2 regions of the Ornithinibacillus xuwenensis genome follow, and region 2 is predicted to be linked to the other one. Evidence: a T-box and tRNA genes for the amino acid it is inferred to sense, from the RefSeq annotation. Region 2 holds a T-box; the other holds one or more tRNA genes.

Region 1 (6,623 bases), on a different contig from region 2:
TCGCTCTCCGCCACTTAACTTTCACTTTACATGGCCCGTTGGTCAAGCGGTTAAGACACCGCCCTTTCACGGCGGTAACACGGGTTCGAATCCCGTACGGGTCACCAATATAATATGGAGGATTAGCTCAGTTGGGAGAGCACCTGCCTTACAAGCAGGGGGTCACAGGTTCGAGCCCTGTATCCTCCACCATTAGCTAACTTAATACTTTCTCACATCGCGGGGTGGAGCAGTCTGGTAGCTCGTCGGGCTCATAACCCGAAGGTCGTAGGTTCAAATCCTGCCCCCGCAACCAAATAATTCAATTAACTACGTTGAATAATCTTCTTCGATAATTGAATATCAGTAGTACTGTAAAGTGCAACGAAAAAAATCATATAGTGGTCCGGTAGTTCAGTTGGTTAGAATGCCTGCCTGTCACGCAGGAGGTCGCGGGTTCGAGTCCCGTCCGGACCGCCACTATAAATATTACTGAAAACACAAAATGGCTCGGTAGCTCAGTCGGTAGAGCAATGGACTGAAAATCCATGTGTCGGCGGTTCGATTCCGTCCCGAGCCACCATTTATGTTTTTTTCTATTTATGGAGGGGTAGCGAAGTGGCTAAACGCGGCGGACTGTAAATCCGCTCCTTCGGGTTCGGCAGTTCGAATCTGCCCCCCTCCACCATTTAAAATTAATAGTTATTTTTTCTAGTAGGGGTATAGTTTAATGGTAAAACGAAGGTCTCCAAAACCTTTGATGTGGGTTCGATTCCTACTACCCCTGCCATTTTTATTATGGCGGCCGTGGCGAAGTGGTGAACGCACCGGATTGTGGCTCCGGCACTCGTGGGTTCGATTCCCACCGGTCGCCCCATATTGGGCTATAGCCAAGCGGTAAGGCAACGGGTTTTGGTCCCGTGATTCCCAGGTTCGAATCCTGGTAGCCCAGCCAATAAAGCGCGGAAGTAGTTCAGTGGTAGAACACCACCTTGCCAAGGTGGGGGTCGCGGGTTCGAATCCCGTCTTCCGCTCCAGAATAGTGGCGGTATAGCCAAGTGGTAAGGCAGAGGTCTGCAAAACCTTTATCACCGGTTCAAATCCGGTTACCGCCTCCAATTTTAAATAGTAATATACATAAACTCTTTTGTTTTAGTTGCAAAGCTAGGTACTTGCATTTAAAACAAAGGAGTTTTTTTATTGGCTTAATTAACCAGTTGAACCATCCTATTTGATACTGTATAAATTTTACATCAAGGGCATACTAACAAGCATAAAGAAGATTTTCGGAGGTCAATTTTCGTTATGAATGTAGAACATCATGCACGTTTAAGTGCAACAGAAATTACTCAGCTATGGTCTGCTTATATGAATGATAGTATGGCGATCTGTGTACTCACTTATATGGATAATATAGTTGAGGATGAAGGTGTGAAAGAGATAGTCAATTATGGACTGAAATTGTCTGAATCACATAAGGAAAAGTTGAAGGCTTTTTTTAATATGGAAAAGTATCCAATACCAGTTGGATTTCATCTGAATGAGGATGTTGATGTTAACGCAGAGCGTCTTTATTCTGATACTTATATTCTAAATTTCATGCGGGACATGGCTCAGGTTGGTATGAATAACTATAGTATGGCTACTTCATTAGCAGCTCGTGAAGACGTTTATAATTACTTCTCAGCGTGTTTTGTGGAGTCTAATAAGCTACATCGGATGGCAAAGGATTTAATGCTCTCTAAAGGTGTTTATGTGCGTTCACCAAACCTTCCGATACCCAGTAAAGTAGATTTTGTAAAGAAGCAGAGCTTTTTAACCGGTTGGTTTGGGGAAAGAAGGCCTTTAACCGGAATGGAAATATCGAATTTATACGCAAACATGCAGCGTAATGTATTAGGTGTTGCAGCATTAATTAGCTTTTCACAGGTAGCAAAGTCCAAGGAAGTAAGGCAATTTATGCAAAGAGGAAAGGAAATTGCGGAAAAGCATGTGGAGGTTTTAGGGTCTATACTACGTGAAAATGAACTTCCTGCACCAATGTCATGGAATGCAGAGATTACAGAGAATACATCATTTGTTTTTTCGGATAAGCTAATGATGTTTCAAATAACCGCATTAGTTGGAATTGGTATTGGCAATTATGGCTTAAGTCTAGCAACAAGCCATAGACGTGATTTAGTTGCTCAATATACACGATTAACTACTGAAATCATGAAGTACTCAGAGGACGGCGCAAATATCATGATTAGTAATGGATGGTTGGAAGAGCCCCCTAGGGAATCGGATCGACAAGAATTGGCGGATGGGTAGTGTATAAAGATGTCAAAGGATAAGAAGGTTGAAGTAATATTTTGGAGTATTGCCTTTCCAGGGTTCGGACAATTTCTAAATGGAAAGCTGTTTAAAGGAGCTGTATTAATTGCTTTAGAATTCATTGTTAATGTATTTTCAAAACTAAATGCTGCCATTATACCGAGTTTTCATGGTGATATACAAACAGCAATCTCAAGCACTAATTATCAATGGTTAATGTTTTATCCATGTCTTTATTTATTTGCTATATGGGATGCGTATCGTGATGCTGGAGGGGGAGAGGCTTCCTATTCCTTCCTGCCTTATGTGTTCTCTGCATATATCGGCACTATTGGAGTAGTCTATTCTCCAACCTTTAATGTTAAAGGTATTTATTTCGGGCCGATTTGGTTACCAATTATCTTTCTTATATTAGGTTATACAATTGGTATGATTATTCGATTGATTGTGTTGAATTGGGTAAGAAAGCATGGGCAGCCAAGTTCGTGAATTATGATAATTATATCTACTTAATTAAACATTGACTTCATCCCCCATTCCGTGCTATATTAATATTTGTCAGTCAAGACTACGTCAAATTTTTAATATGCCGGTGTGGCGGAATTGGCAGACGCGCACGACTCAAAATCGTGTTCCTTCGGGAGTGTCGGTTCGACCCCGACCACCGGTATCGTATAAAAACCCATTAAACATTTCTAATGTTTAATGGGTTTTTTGTTAGCATTATTTTATTTGAAAAATTATATCCGTGAAGCTCTAATTGTAGAACAAAAGAGAAATCCAGCTTCTTAATACAATGGTTATTCCTCGATACTATATAATCTGCAAAAGATACTGCTCGATATTATTTGCCATTCTAGTAGAATTCAAATCCTGTAAGATTTGGATAGCCTGTTTTATTTTTGCAGTACCTTCTTCTTTGTATCCAACTCTAATAGAATAGGCACCTTTGAGCTCTAATAAAAGTACTCTTTCTGTTAAGTTACCTTCTGGAATGGCAATCGCCTCAAGATATCCCATAAATTCAGTCATTTCCTTTTGATATGCGAACTCTTCGTGAAATCGATTCACTGGTCCAAGCAAAAAGATAATGGTGTTAAAGAGCACGGATGTAATCGCATCAGTTACCTTATCATAATTTCTAAAACGAGCACTTTTCTCATATGCAGTTCTGGAAAGCAGCATGACCATATCTGGCTCGAGTAATAGTAACGTACCATTATAAAGCATTAACTCATAATATCCCCATACCTCTACTCGAAATAAATAATCAGAAAGGAGATGCGTATCAATTTCTTGTACTCCTTTTTTGATATAATCCTTATCTACGATACTTTCATATACTTCAATCAATAGAGCATTGCACTGGTAGGTTTCCACGCCGTATTGCTTCCACTTCTTTAATTGTCCGTTTTTTAATTGCTTCAATTGTTTCACGTCTCTATTTAAATAGGCAGTGTTCGCTGCTTTAAAGAATTGTTCCAATTTATCAGGTTGAAAATCGTGATGGATGAATAAGAACTCATCAAAGTTCATCATTAGCTTTTCTAACAGTCTTGTCATTAGACCAAGTGTAATATCGGAATCGCCGCGTTCAAACTTTGATAGAAAAGAAACAGAACAAATCCCATCTGCTAATCGTTTTAAGGTTATCCCTTTTTGTTTCCGAACTATTCTTAGTGTTTTTCCGTATTCCACCACTATTCAATCCTCCTCGAACCATGAAAATTCCACTATATGACATTTTTGAAAAACGAGTGTTTTAATCACTATACAATAAAATCAGAACATTGAATACAGATAAACAATTATAGGAGGAAATGCAAATGGGAAAATTACTGATTAAAAATGGAACGATTATCGATGTGGAGAATGGAGTATCTTTTGTAGGTGCAATTGAAGTAGAAGGAAATACGATTAAAAGAATCGTAAAGCAGGATGAAGAGTTGCCTGAGGTGCCAGAAACAATCGATGTAAAAGGAAACTATATTATTCCAGGCTTAATTGATATGCATTGTCATATTAACGAGGGATTTGCGCCTCATTTTGTAGCATCTGGAGTAACAACCGTGCGAAACACAGCTGGTAACGTCCTCTTACTTCATAACTTAATTCAAAAACCAGATTATGCACCGACACCAAGAGTGTACACATCAGATAGAATGATTGATGGACCCCCTGGACAATGGGGAGGAACTAGTTATGGAAATTTCGTAACAGATGACCCAGAAGAAGCTAGAGAAGAAGTTCGTAGACAAGCTGAAGTAGGAGCGAAGTTTATTAAACTTTATGGGTGGATTAAAAAAGAGGTTATGGAAGCGGCGGCGGATGAAGCAAAGATGATTGGTTTGGAATTAGCAATTGATCTAATAAACTCCAAGGAATTAACAGCATTAGATGCAGCGAAAGCGGGTGTTACATGGTTTGAGCATGCATCTGGATTTGCCCAAGAGATTTATAAAGGATGGAATCCACTAGTGGACCAAGTAGAGTGGAGTCATATAAATTGGGAAGAACCAGACCAAGCAAAAGTGAAAGAACTATGTGAGAAAATGTTAACGTACAATGTGAAAATCTGCCCAACGATGGTTCTGTTCGATCAAGCAATGAGCTTTCCAAACATTTGGTCACCAAATAATAAGGTGATAGAGTCGATAGAAAAGAAGAAGCATCCTGTAGAATATTGGAAAAGTCATGAAGAAATTATAGGGGTTATAAAAGAAAGTAATGCTGTAATAAATACCTTAACGAAAGCTATTGCTAAAACCTACTATGATATGGGGGGAACGGTGGTTGCTGGAACTGATACACCAGCCCTAATGTATACATATCCAGGAATGGCTTTGCATCGGGAACTAGAAATATTTGTGGAAATTGGGTTTACTGAAATAGAGGCACTACAAGCAGCAACAGTGAATGCAGCAAAGTCTATTAATCTAGAGGACATTGGAACAATCCAAGAAGGAAAAATCGCAGACCTAGTCATCTTAAACAAGAACCCATTAGAGAATATTAAGCATACACAGGATATTAATTTAATCGTTAAAGGTGGAAAAGTATACAATCAAAATGAAATTTTGCGCAGTATTCCAAGTGACGAAGATGTTGATAGACTAATGCAAGCATTTATGGAGAAATGGGAAGCGGAGCATGTAAATTAAGCTGCCATGATATACACGCAAATAGGTGCTTAAGATAACAGATGGGGGAGGATTACTCTTCCTTTGTTGATTTTTTTCTATTATCAACGTAATCGTTAACAATATGTTACATCTTTTCAGGGGTTATTAGAATTGTAGAATTCATTATACTAAGCTAAGGCTAGCATATTACTATTTCTACAACAAACACCCCAAAAGCAGAAATTGTAGATGAAATAAGCTAATTTTCACTTTTTCTCCTATTGAAAATCTAAAAATTTAGCCATAATAGAACACTCCAAGAGTGAAGTGCACCCCAATTGTTAGACACATCTAACAATTGGGGTGCACTATTTTATTATACATCCGAAGCTAAAACAGTACCTGTTCTCTCTTTCGGTTTTCTTGTTAATGAAAAGATTGCACATAGTAAGGAAAGGATTACGATTGCGCCTCCAAACCAAGACATGTGTGATACAGTTCCAGTTTCATTCAATACGATGCCACCAAATGCAGATCCAAGAGAAATACCAATTTGAATCGCTGAATTATTAAAGCTTTGCTGAATATCCGATGTAGCAGGATCTGTTTGAATCAGGTAGCTTTGCTGTGGTGGAGATAGGCTCCAGCTTAGCGCTCCCCAAACCATCATAACTGGTAGGAATACAATAAGTGAAAACGTAGTGAAAGGTAACAAGAATAGTACAGCTGCAAACAAACTGATAACAACGATGATGCTTTTTTTAGCTCCAATCGAATCGGATAGTATGCCCCCGAACGCTCCACCACTTACTGCCGCAATCCCAAATAATAGATAACAAAGACTGATCCAACTGGAATTTAGATGAAGTTCTGTTTCTAAAAAAGGGGTAAAGTATGCGTATAGCGTATAATGTCCTGCTAGCAAAAACATAGTTGCAAGATGTGCACTGCCTAATTTAAAGCTAGCCACAGCCTTGATTTGTTGTGAAAGTGGGGTCGTGTTTTCCCCCTGTATTCGCTCAAAAAAGATGGAAATTAGTATAAAGGAACCTATCGATAAGATAGCTATTCCAAGAAAAATAACGCGCCAGCCAAACGTATCGGAGATCATAATCCCAAGTGGTACACCCATGACTAGTGATGAGCTAATTCCCATATAAATGAGCCCCACAGCCTTTGCTCGATGTGTTGGTAGAACAATTTTTG
Region 2 (5,874 bases):
CATATTACACTCCTCATCCATAATAGTCAATAGGATTAGCAGCGGTTCCTTTTTCCATTATATCCACTTTAATCCAGTTTCCGCTTTAGTATATTCCATGTTGCTAAAACTGTTACTACAACAATACTTGTATAGCTTTTCTGTTTACGGCACAACCTATCCATAATAACAAGAAAAAGAGGAGATTTCATGAAAAAAGTAACCTTTTCAACGCTTATAGCATTTCTTTTCATTAGCTTTGGTACGTTTTCTATTTATGCATTAGAAAAGGAGCAAAACTCGGAGCTGCAAGTCATTAAAACATATGAAGAGGATGTTACTGGAGATGGATTAAAAGAAGTGATAGAACTAAAAGGAGTCCTCTTCTCGCCTGACTCAACCTACTATCGTGATATAGTTGCTGTCATCACATCCTCTGAAAACCAGATCTGGGAAATTCCATATATGGGGGGATATGAACCAACGTTAACGTTTATTGATTTAAACCATGACAAAGTAAATGATATATTCTTTCAAAGCGCCACTGGCGGAAGTGGTGGATTATATCAATATCACTTGCATACCTTAATTCAAAATAAGTTATCAGAAATTCCTTTGCCTGAGCAACCATTTGTAAAAGGAAAATTCCTTGATGACTTTAAGGTGGAGGTAACTATATCACCTGATATGGAACCATCCATCGTTGATGTTTCCAATCGAGCAGATGATTATGTCCGCTTAGGTATTTATAGTAAAGACGGAAAATTACTTAAAGAAACCTCTGCAATGGTAGATCCTATAGCTTTTTTTGAACCAAAATTGATTAGCAAAAGTAAAGGCTATGGTCTAAAAAGTTATCAACAGGTTAGTGGTGCTTATCACGCAGACCAATTAGGAACAGTAGAATCAATCTGGTATTTCGACCGTGATAAATGGATTCTTCTCCAAACGAGATGGATGCCAAGCAATTAATAATATAGAAAAGAAGGAATCCTGATCAGGATTCCTTCTATATTAATTAGCAACGATATTAACTAGCTTGCCTGGAACTACAACCACTTTCCGTACTGTCTTACCTTCGATCCATTCCTGTACAGAATCTTCTTCGAGTGCCATCTTTTCCAATTCTTCTTTTGAAATATCCTTTGCCACAGTTAGTTTGGCTCGGACTTTACCCATTACTTGCACAACAATCTCAACTTCATCTTCCACCAATTTTGACGCATCATAGGTTGGCCATTCTGTATAACTAATCGTTTCACCATACCCTAGACGACTCCACAATTCTTCTGCGATATGTGGTGCAACAGGAGAAAGTAACTTCACGAATCCTTCCACATATTCTTTTGGTAACTTCTCAGCTTTATACCCTTCATTTATAAATACCATCATTTGTGAAATACCCGTATTAAAATGAAGCTGTTCAAAATCCTCTGATACTTTTTTCACTGTCTCATGATAAACCTTTTCAAGAGCATTATCATTATCAGAAGTAATTTTATCTGACAGACTTCCATCTTCATTTACAAATAGTCGCCATACACGATCAAGGAAACGTCGTGCACCGTCTAATCCATTTGTCGACCAAGCTACAGATGCATCCAATGGTCCCATAAACATTTCGTATAGACGAAGTGTGTCCGCTCCATGAGAAGCAATGATATCATCAGGATTTACTACATTCCCTTTTGATTTACTCATTTTTTCATTACCTTCACCAAGAATCATCCCTTGATTGAAAAGCTTCATAAACGGCTCTTTTGTAGGAACAACTCCAATATCATACAAGAACTTATGCCAGAACCTTGCATATAGCAAGTGAAGTACTGCATGCTCTGCTCCACCGATATAAATATCAATTGGAAGCCATTTTTCAAGCAATGCAGAATCTGCTAATTTCTCAGTATTCTTTGGATCAATATAGCGCAAGAAATACCAGCAACTCCCTGCCCATTGTGGCATTGTGTTTGTTTCACGTCGACCTTTTTTACCTGTCACTGGATCACTGATATTAACCCAATCACTATTTGCTAGTGGTGATTCACCGGTACCGGATGGTTTAATTTCCGTCATGATTGGTAGCTCAAGTGGTAGTTCATTCTCCGGAACAGCGGTCATCGACCCATCTTCCCAATGAATTACAGGAATTGGTTCTCCCCAATAACGTTGTCTTGAGAATAGCCAGTCGCGCAAACGATAGGTCACTTTCTTCCTACCTCTTCCATTTTCCTCAAGCCACACAATCATTTTTGTAATTGCTTCTTCTTTATTAAAACCATTTAGAAAATCAGAATTCACATGCTCGCCATCACCTGTATAAGCCTCTTTCGATACATCTCCGCCAGCAACTACTTCGATAATTGGCAATTCGAATTTTGTTGCAAACTCATAATCTCTTTCATCATGTGCTGGAACTGCCATAATAGAACCTGTACCGTAGGACATTAATACATAATCAGCAATCCAGATTGACATTTTCTCTTTTGTAACAGGGTTGATTGCATAGGAACCACTAAAAACTCCTGTTTTATCCTTCGCCAGATCCGTTCGCTCTAAATCTGATTTGGTTTGCACTTCATCAAGATACTTTTCTACCGCTTCTTTTTGCTCTGGCGTCACTATTTTCTCAACTAGTGGATGCTCTGGAGCAAGAACAGCGTAAGTTGCACCAAATAGTGTATCTGGTCTTGTTGTAAACACAGTAAATTTCTCGTCATGACCATCAATATTGAAGACTACTTCTGCACCTTCAGAACGTCCAATCCAATTGCGTTGCATATCCTTAATACTTTCAGGCCAATCCAACTCTTCCAAATCATCAAGTAATCTATCTGCGTAAGCAGTAATTTTCAACATCCATTGTTTCATTGGCTTACGAACAACCGGGTGCCCACCACGCTCACTTTTACCATCAATTACTTCCTCGTTAGCCAATACAGTGCCAAGAGCTGGGCACCAGTTAACAGCCACTTCATCAATATAAGCTAATCCTTTTTCATATAGCTTGGTAAAAATCCATTGGGTCCATTTATAGTAATTTGGATCAGTCGTATTGATTTCTCGATCCCAGTCATATGAAAAACCTAGCTCTTGGATTTGTCTCTTAAATGTATTGATATTTTTTTGGGTAAACTCACTCGGACTGTTTCCTGTGTCTAACGCATACTGTTCAGCAGGAAGCCCGAATGCGTCCCACCCGATTGGGTGTAGCACTTCATATCCTTGCATTCTTTTCATACGGGAGAGAATGTCTGTTGCTGTATATCCTTCTGGGTGACCAACATGAAGTCCTGCTCCAGATGGATATGGAAACATATCCAACGCATAAAATTTCTTCTTATCTGAAGAAGTATCGGTCTTGAATGTTTTATTCTCAAGCCAGTGTTTTTGCCACTTCTTTTCAATTTCATCATGTTTAAAACTCATGATTATTCCTCCTTTTCAAAAGTTAAAATAAAAAAAGCCTCTCATCCCAATGAAGGGACGAGAAGCTGTATTTCCCGCGGTACCACCCAAATTAACGATTATTCGTTCACTTGTATCCTTAACGCGGATTAACGACAAGGACTACTTTCGTTCACCCTTGTAACTTAAAGGCGAGTTCGCAACTGACCAGGGGCAATTCTCACCAACCATTGCCTCTCTTAGCCTGTGTCCAGTAACTACTACTCCTTCGCATCGCTTTTCGATTATTTAAATTGAATTGTAATGAATACTACTAGCTTTGTCAAGATATTCCTGCTTTATAATATAAATTGGTTCTTCTTATCAGATAATGCTTTAAACATAATGACCATCACTTTTAAGTTCCGTAATCTGTTTTAACATGCTATCCTTAAAAAAGATTGAATTTGTCTAAGGAGAAACTCACATGAAAAGTATATTAAAATATTCCCATCATTTATTAGAAGAAATTGTTAAACCCGGTGAAACCGTTATTGATGCAACATGTGGAAATGGCAATGATACATTATTTTTAAGTAAACTTGTTGGGGAACAAGGAGAAGTCCTTGCTTTCGATATTCAAGAACAAGCAATTGATCATACAGATCAACTGTTAATGGAAAATAATTGTACGAATGTTTCGCTTGTTCTAGATAGTCATGCAAATCTCGAAAATTATTTATCAGCTGATTTAGAAGGAAAAATTGGTGGTGCGATTTTCAATCTAGGTTATCTTCCTAAAAGTGATAAATCTATTATTACTAAGGGAAATTCTACTATAGCTGCCATTCATGCAATTTTAAAATACTTAAAACCAAATGGTCGAATCATCCTTGTTGTTTATTATGGGCACGAAGGTGGAGATGTAGAAAGAAATGACATAATGAAGCATGTAATCTCACTTGACCAAAAGAAATACAGTGTTTTGCAGTACGGTTTTATTAATCAAAAAAATAATCCCCCATTTATTATTGCAATTCATAAAAAATAATTTCGATTACTTTTTAGGAGGAGTATACATGATACATCATTATAAAAATGTTTCTCCATCTATTCATCCAACGGCTTTCATAGCAAAAGATGCGGTCATTGTTGGTGACGTTACGATTGGAGAAGAATCTAGTATTTGGTTTAAGACGGTCATTCGGGGTGATGTTGCACCAACTCGAATTGGAAAAAGAGTAAGTATTCAAGACTTATCCATGCTTCACCAAAGCCCGAGTAACACACTTCTTATTGAAGACGATGTGACAGTTGGGCATCAAGTGACCCTACATTCCGCCATTGTTCGAAAAAATGCATTAGTCGGAATGGGATCGATTATTTTGGACGGTGCAGAAATAGGTGAGTCTGCATTCGTTGGTGCTGGCAGTCTTGTTCCTCCAGGCAAAAAAATCCCACCACATACATTGGCTATTGGGCGTCCTGCAAAGGTAGTAAGAGAATTAACTGATGAGGATTATAAAGAGATGGAGCGCGTACGGAAATCCTATGTTGATAAAGGCCAGTATTATAAAAAACACACAAGTCTCGGGATAGAATAAAACTTATTCAACAAAAAAAGTCACGATTTTTTATCTCGTGACTTTTTAATTTACTTTTGATTTGTAAATGATAATAGTTCATTAACTTTATCGGTTTTTTCCCACGGGAATTCTACATCCGTTCTACCAAAATGACCATAAGCAGCAGTTTCTTTATAAATCGGACGTTGTAAATCTAACATGCGAATGATTCCGGCTGGCCTTAAATCAAAAATATCGCGGACAGCTTTTACTAACGCTTCTTCATTTACAACACCGGTACCAAATGTGTTAATGGAAATAGAAACTGGCTCCGCAACGCCAATCGCATAAGCGAGCTGTACCTCACAAGAGTCTGCTAGTTTTGCTGCTACAATGTTTTTCGCAACGTAACGGGCCGCATACGCAGCTGAACGGTCTACTTTAGTTGCATCCTTACCACTGAATGCACCCCCACCATGACGAGCATATCCACCATAGGTATCCACAATGATTTTTCTACCGGTTAAACCAGCATCGCCTTGTGGGCCACCTATCACAAATCGACCTGTTGGATTAATAAAATACTTTGTCTCTTCATCCAATAGGTTTGTAGGAACAACTGGTTTTATCACATGTTCCAATAAGTCTTTCTCAATTTGTTCTAATGTTATATCTTGATGATGCTGGGTTGAGATTACAATCGTATCCACACGAACTGGTTGATCCTGTTCGTCATATTCAATCGTAACCTGTGTTTTTCCATCTGGGCGAAGATATGCAAGTGTTTCATCTTTTCTTACATCTGCCAATCGCTTCGAAAGTTTATGTGCTAATGATATTGGTAAAGGCATTAACTCTTTTGTTTCATTACAAGCAAATCCAAACATCAAGCCTTGGTCACCAGCACCAATCGCATCAATCTCTCCCTCGGTCAATTTTCCTTGAC

The links. The T-box of region 2 lies ahead of leuS (leucine--tRNA ligase). A T-box ahead of a tRNA ligase gene usually reads a tRNA of that ligase, here a tRNA-Leu.
Region 1: it has a tRNA-Leu gene. The T-box ahead of leuS (leucine--tRNA ligase) is inferred to sense a tRNA for this amino acid. The anticodon was not compared.

What each region holds. Positions count from the first base shown of each region.
Region 1 is NZ_JBDIML010000003.1:631,692-638,314, reverse strand. Features, by position in the region: tRNA gene ABC228_RS12735 (tRNA-Ser) at 1-13, shown strand, start outside; tRNA gene ABC228_RS12730 (tRNA-Glu) at 33-107, shown strand; tRNA gene ABC228_RS12725 (tRNA-Val) at 117-192, shown strand; tRNA gene ABC228_RS12720 (tRNA-Met) at 219-295, shown strand; tRNA gene ABC228_RS12715 (tRNA-Asp) at 383-459, shown strand; tRNA gene ABC228_RS12710 (tRNA-Phe) at 487-562, shown strand; tRNA gene ABC228_RS12705 (tRNA-Tyr) at 584-667, shown strand; tRNA gene ABC228_RS12700 (tRNA-Trp) at 696-769, shown strand; tRNA gene ABC228_RS12695 (tRNA-His) at 781-856, shown strand; tRNA gene ABC228_RS12690 (tRNA-Gln) at 860-934, shown strand; tRNA gene ABC228_RS12685 (tRNA-Gly) at 942-1,016, shown strand; tRNA gene ABC228_RS12680 (tRNA-Cys) at 1,024-1,097, shown strand; gene ABC228_RS12675 (DUF3231 family protein) at 1,285-2,292, shown strand; gene ABC228_RS12670 (hypothetical protein) at 2,302-2,784, shown strand; tRNA gene ABC228_RS12665 (tRNA-Leu) at 2,884-2,965, shown strand; gene ABC228_RS12660 (helix-turn-helix domain-containing protein) at 3,109-3,996, opposite strand; gene ABC228_RS12655 (amidohydrolase family protein) at 4,122-5,456, shown strand; gene ABC228_RS12650 (MFS transporter) at 5,794-6,623, opposite strand, start outside.
Region 2 is NZ_JBDIML010000005.1:312-6,185, forward strand. Features, by position in the region: gene ABC228_RS14105 (hypothetical protein) at 190-951, shown strand; gene leuS (leucine--tRNA ligase) at 994-3,405, opposite strand; T-box leader at 3,456-3,667, opposite strand; gene mnmM (tRNA 5-(aminomethyl)-2-thiouridylate-methyltransferase MnmM) at 3,851-4,414, shown strand; gene ABC228_RS14120 (gamma carbonic anhydrase) at 4,443-4,967, shown strand; gene metK (methionine adenosyltransferase) at 5,018-5,874, opposite strand, start outside.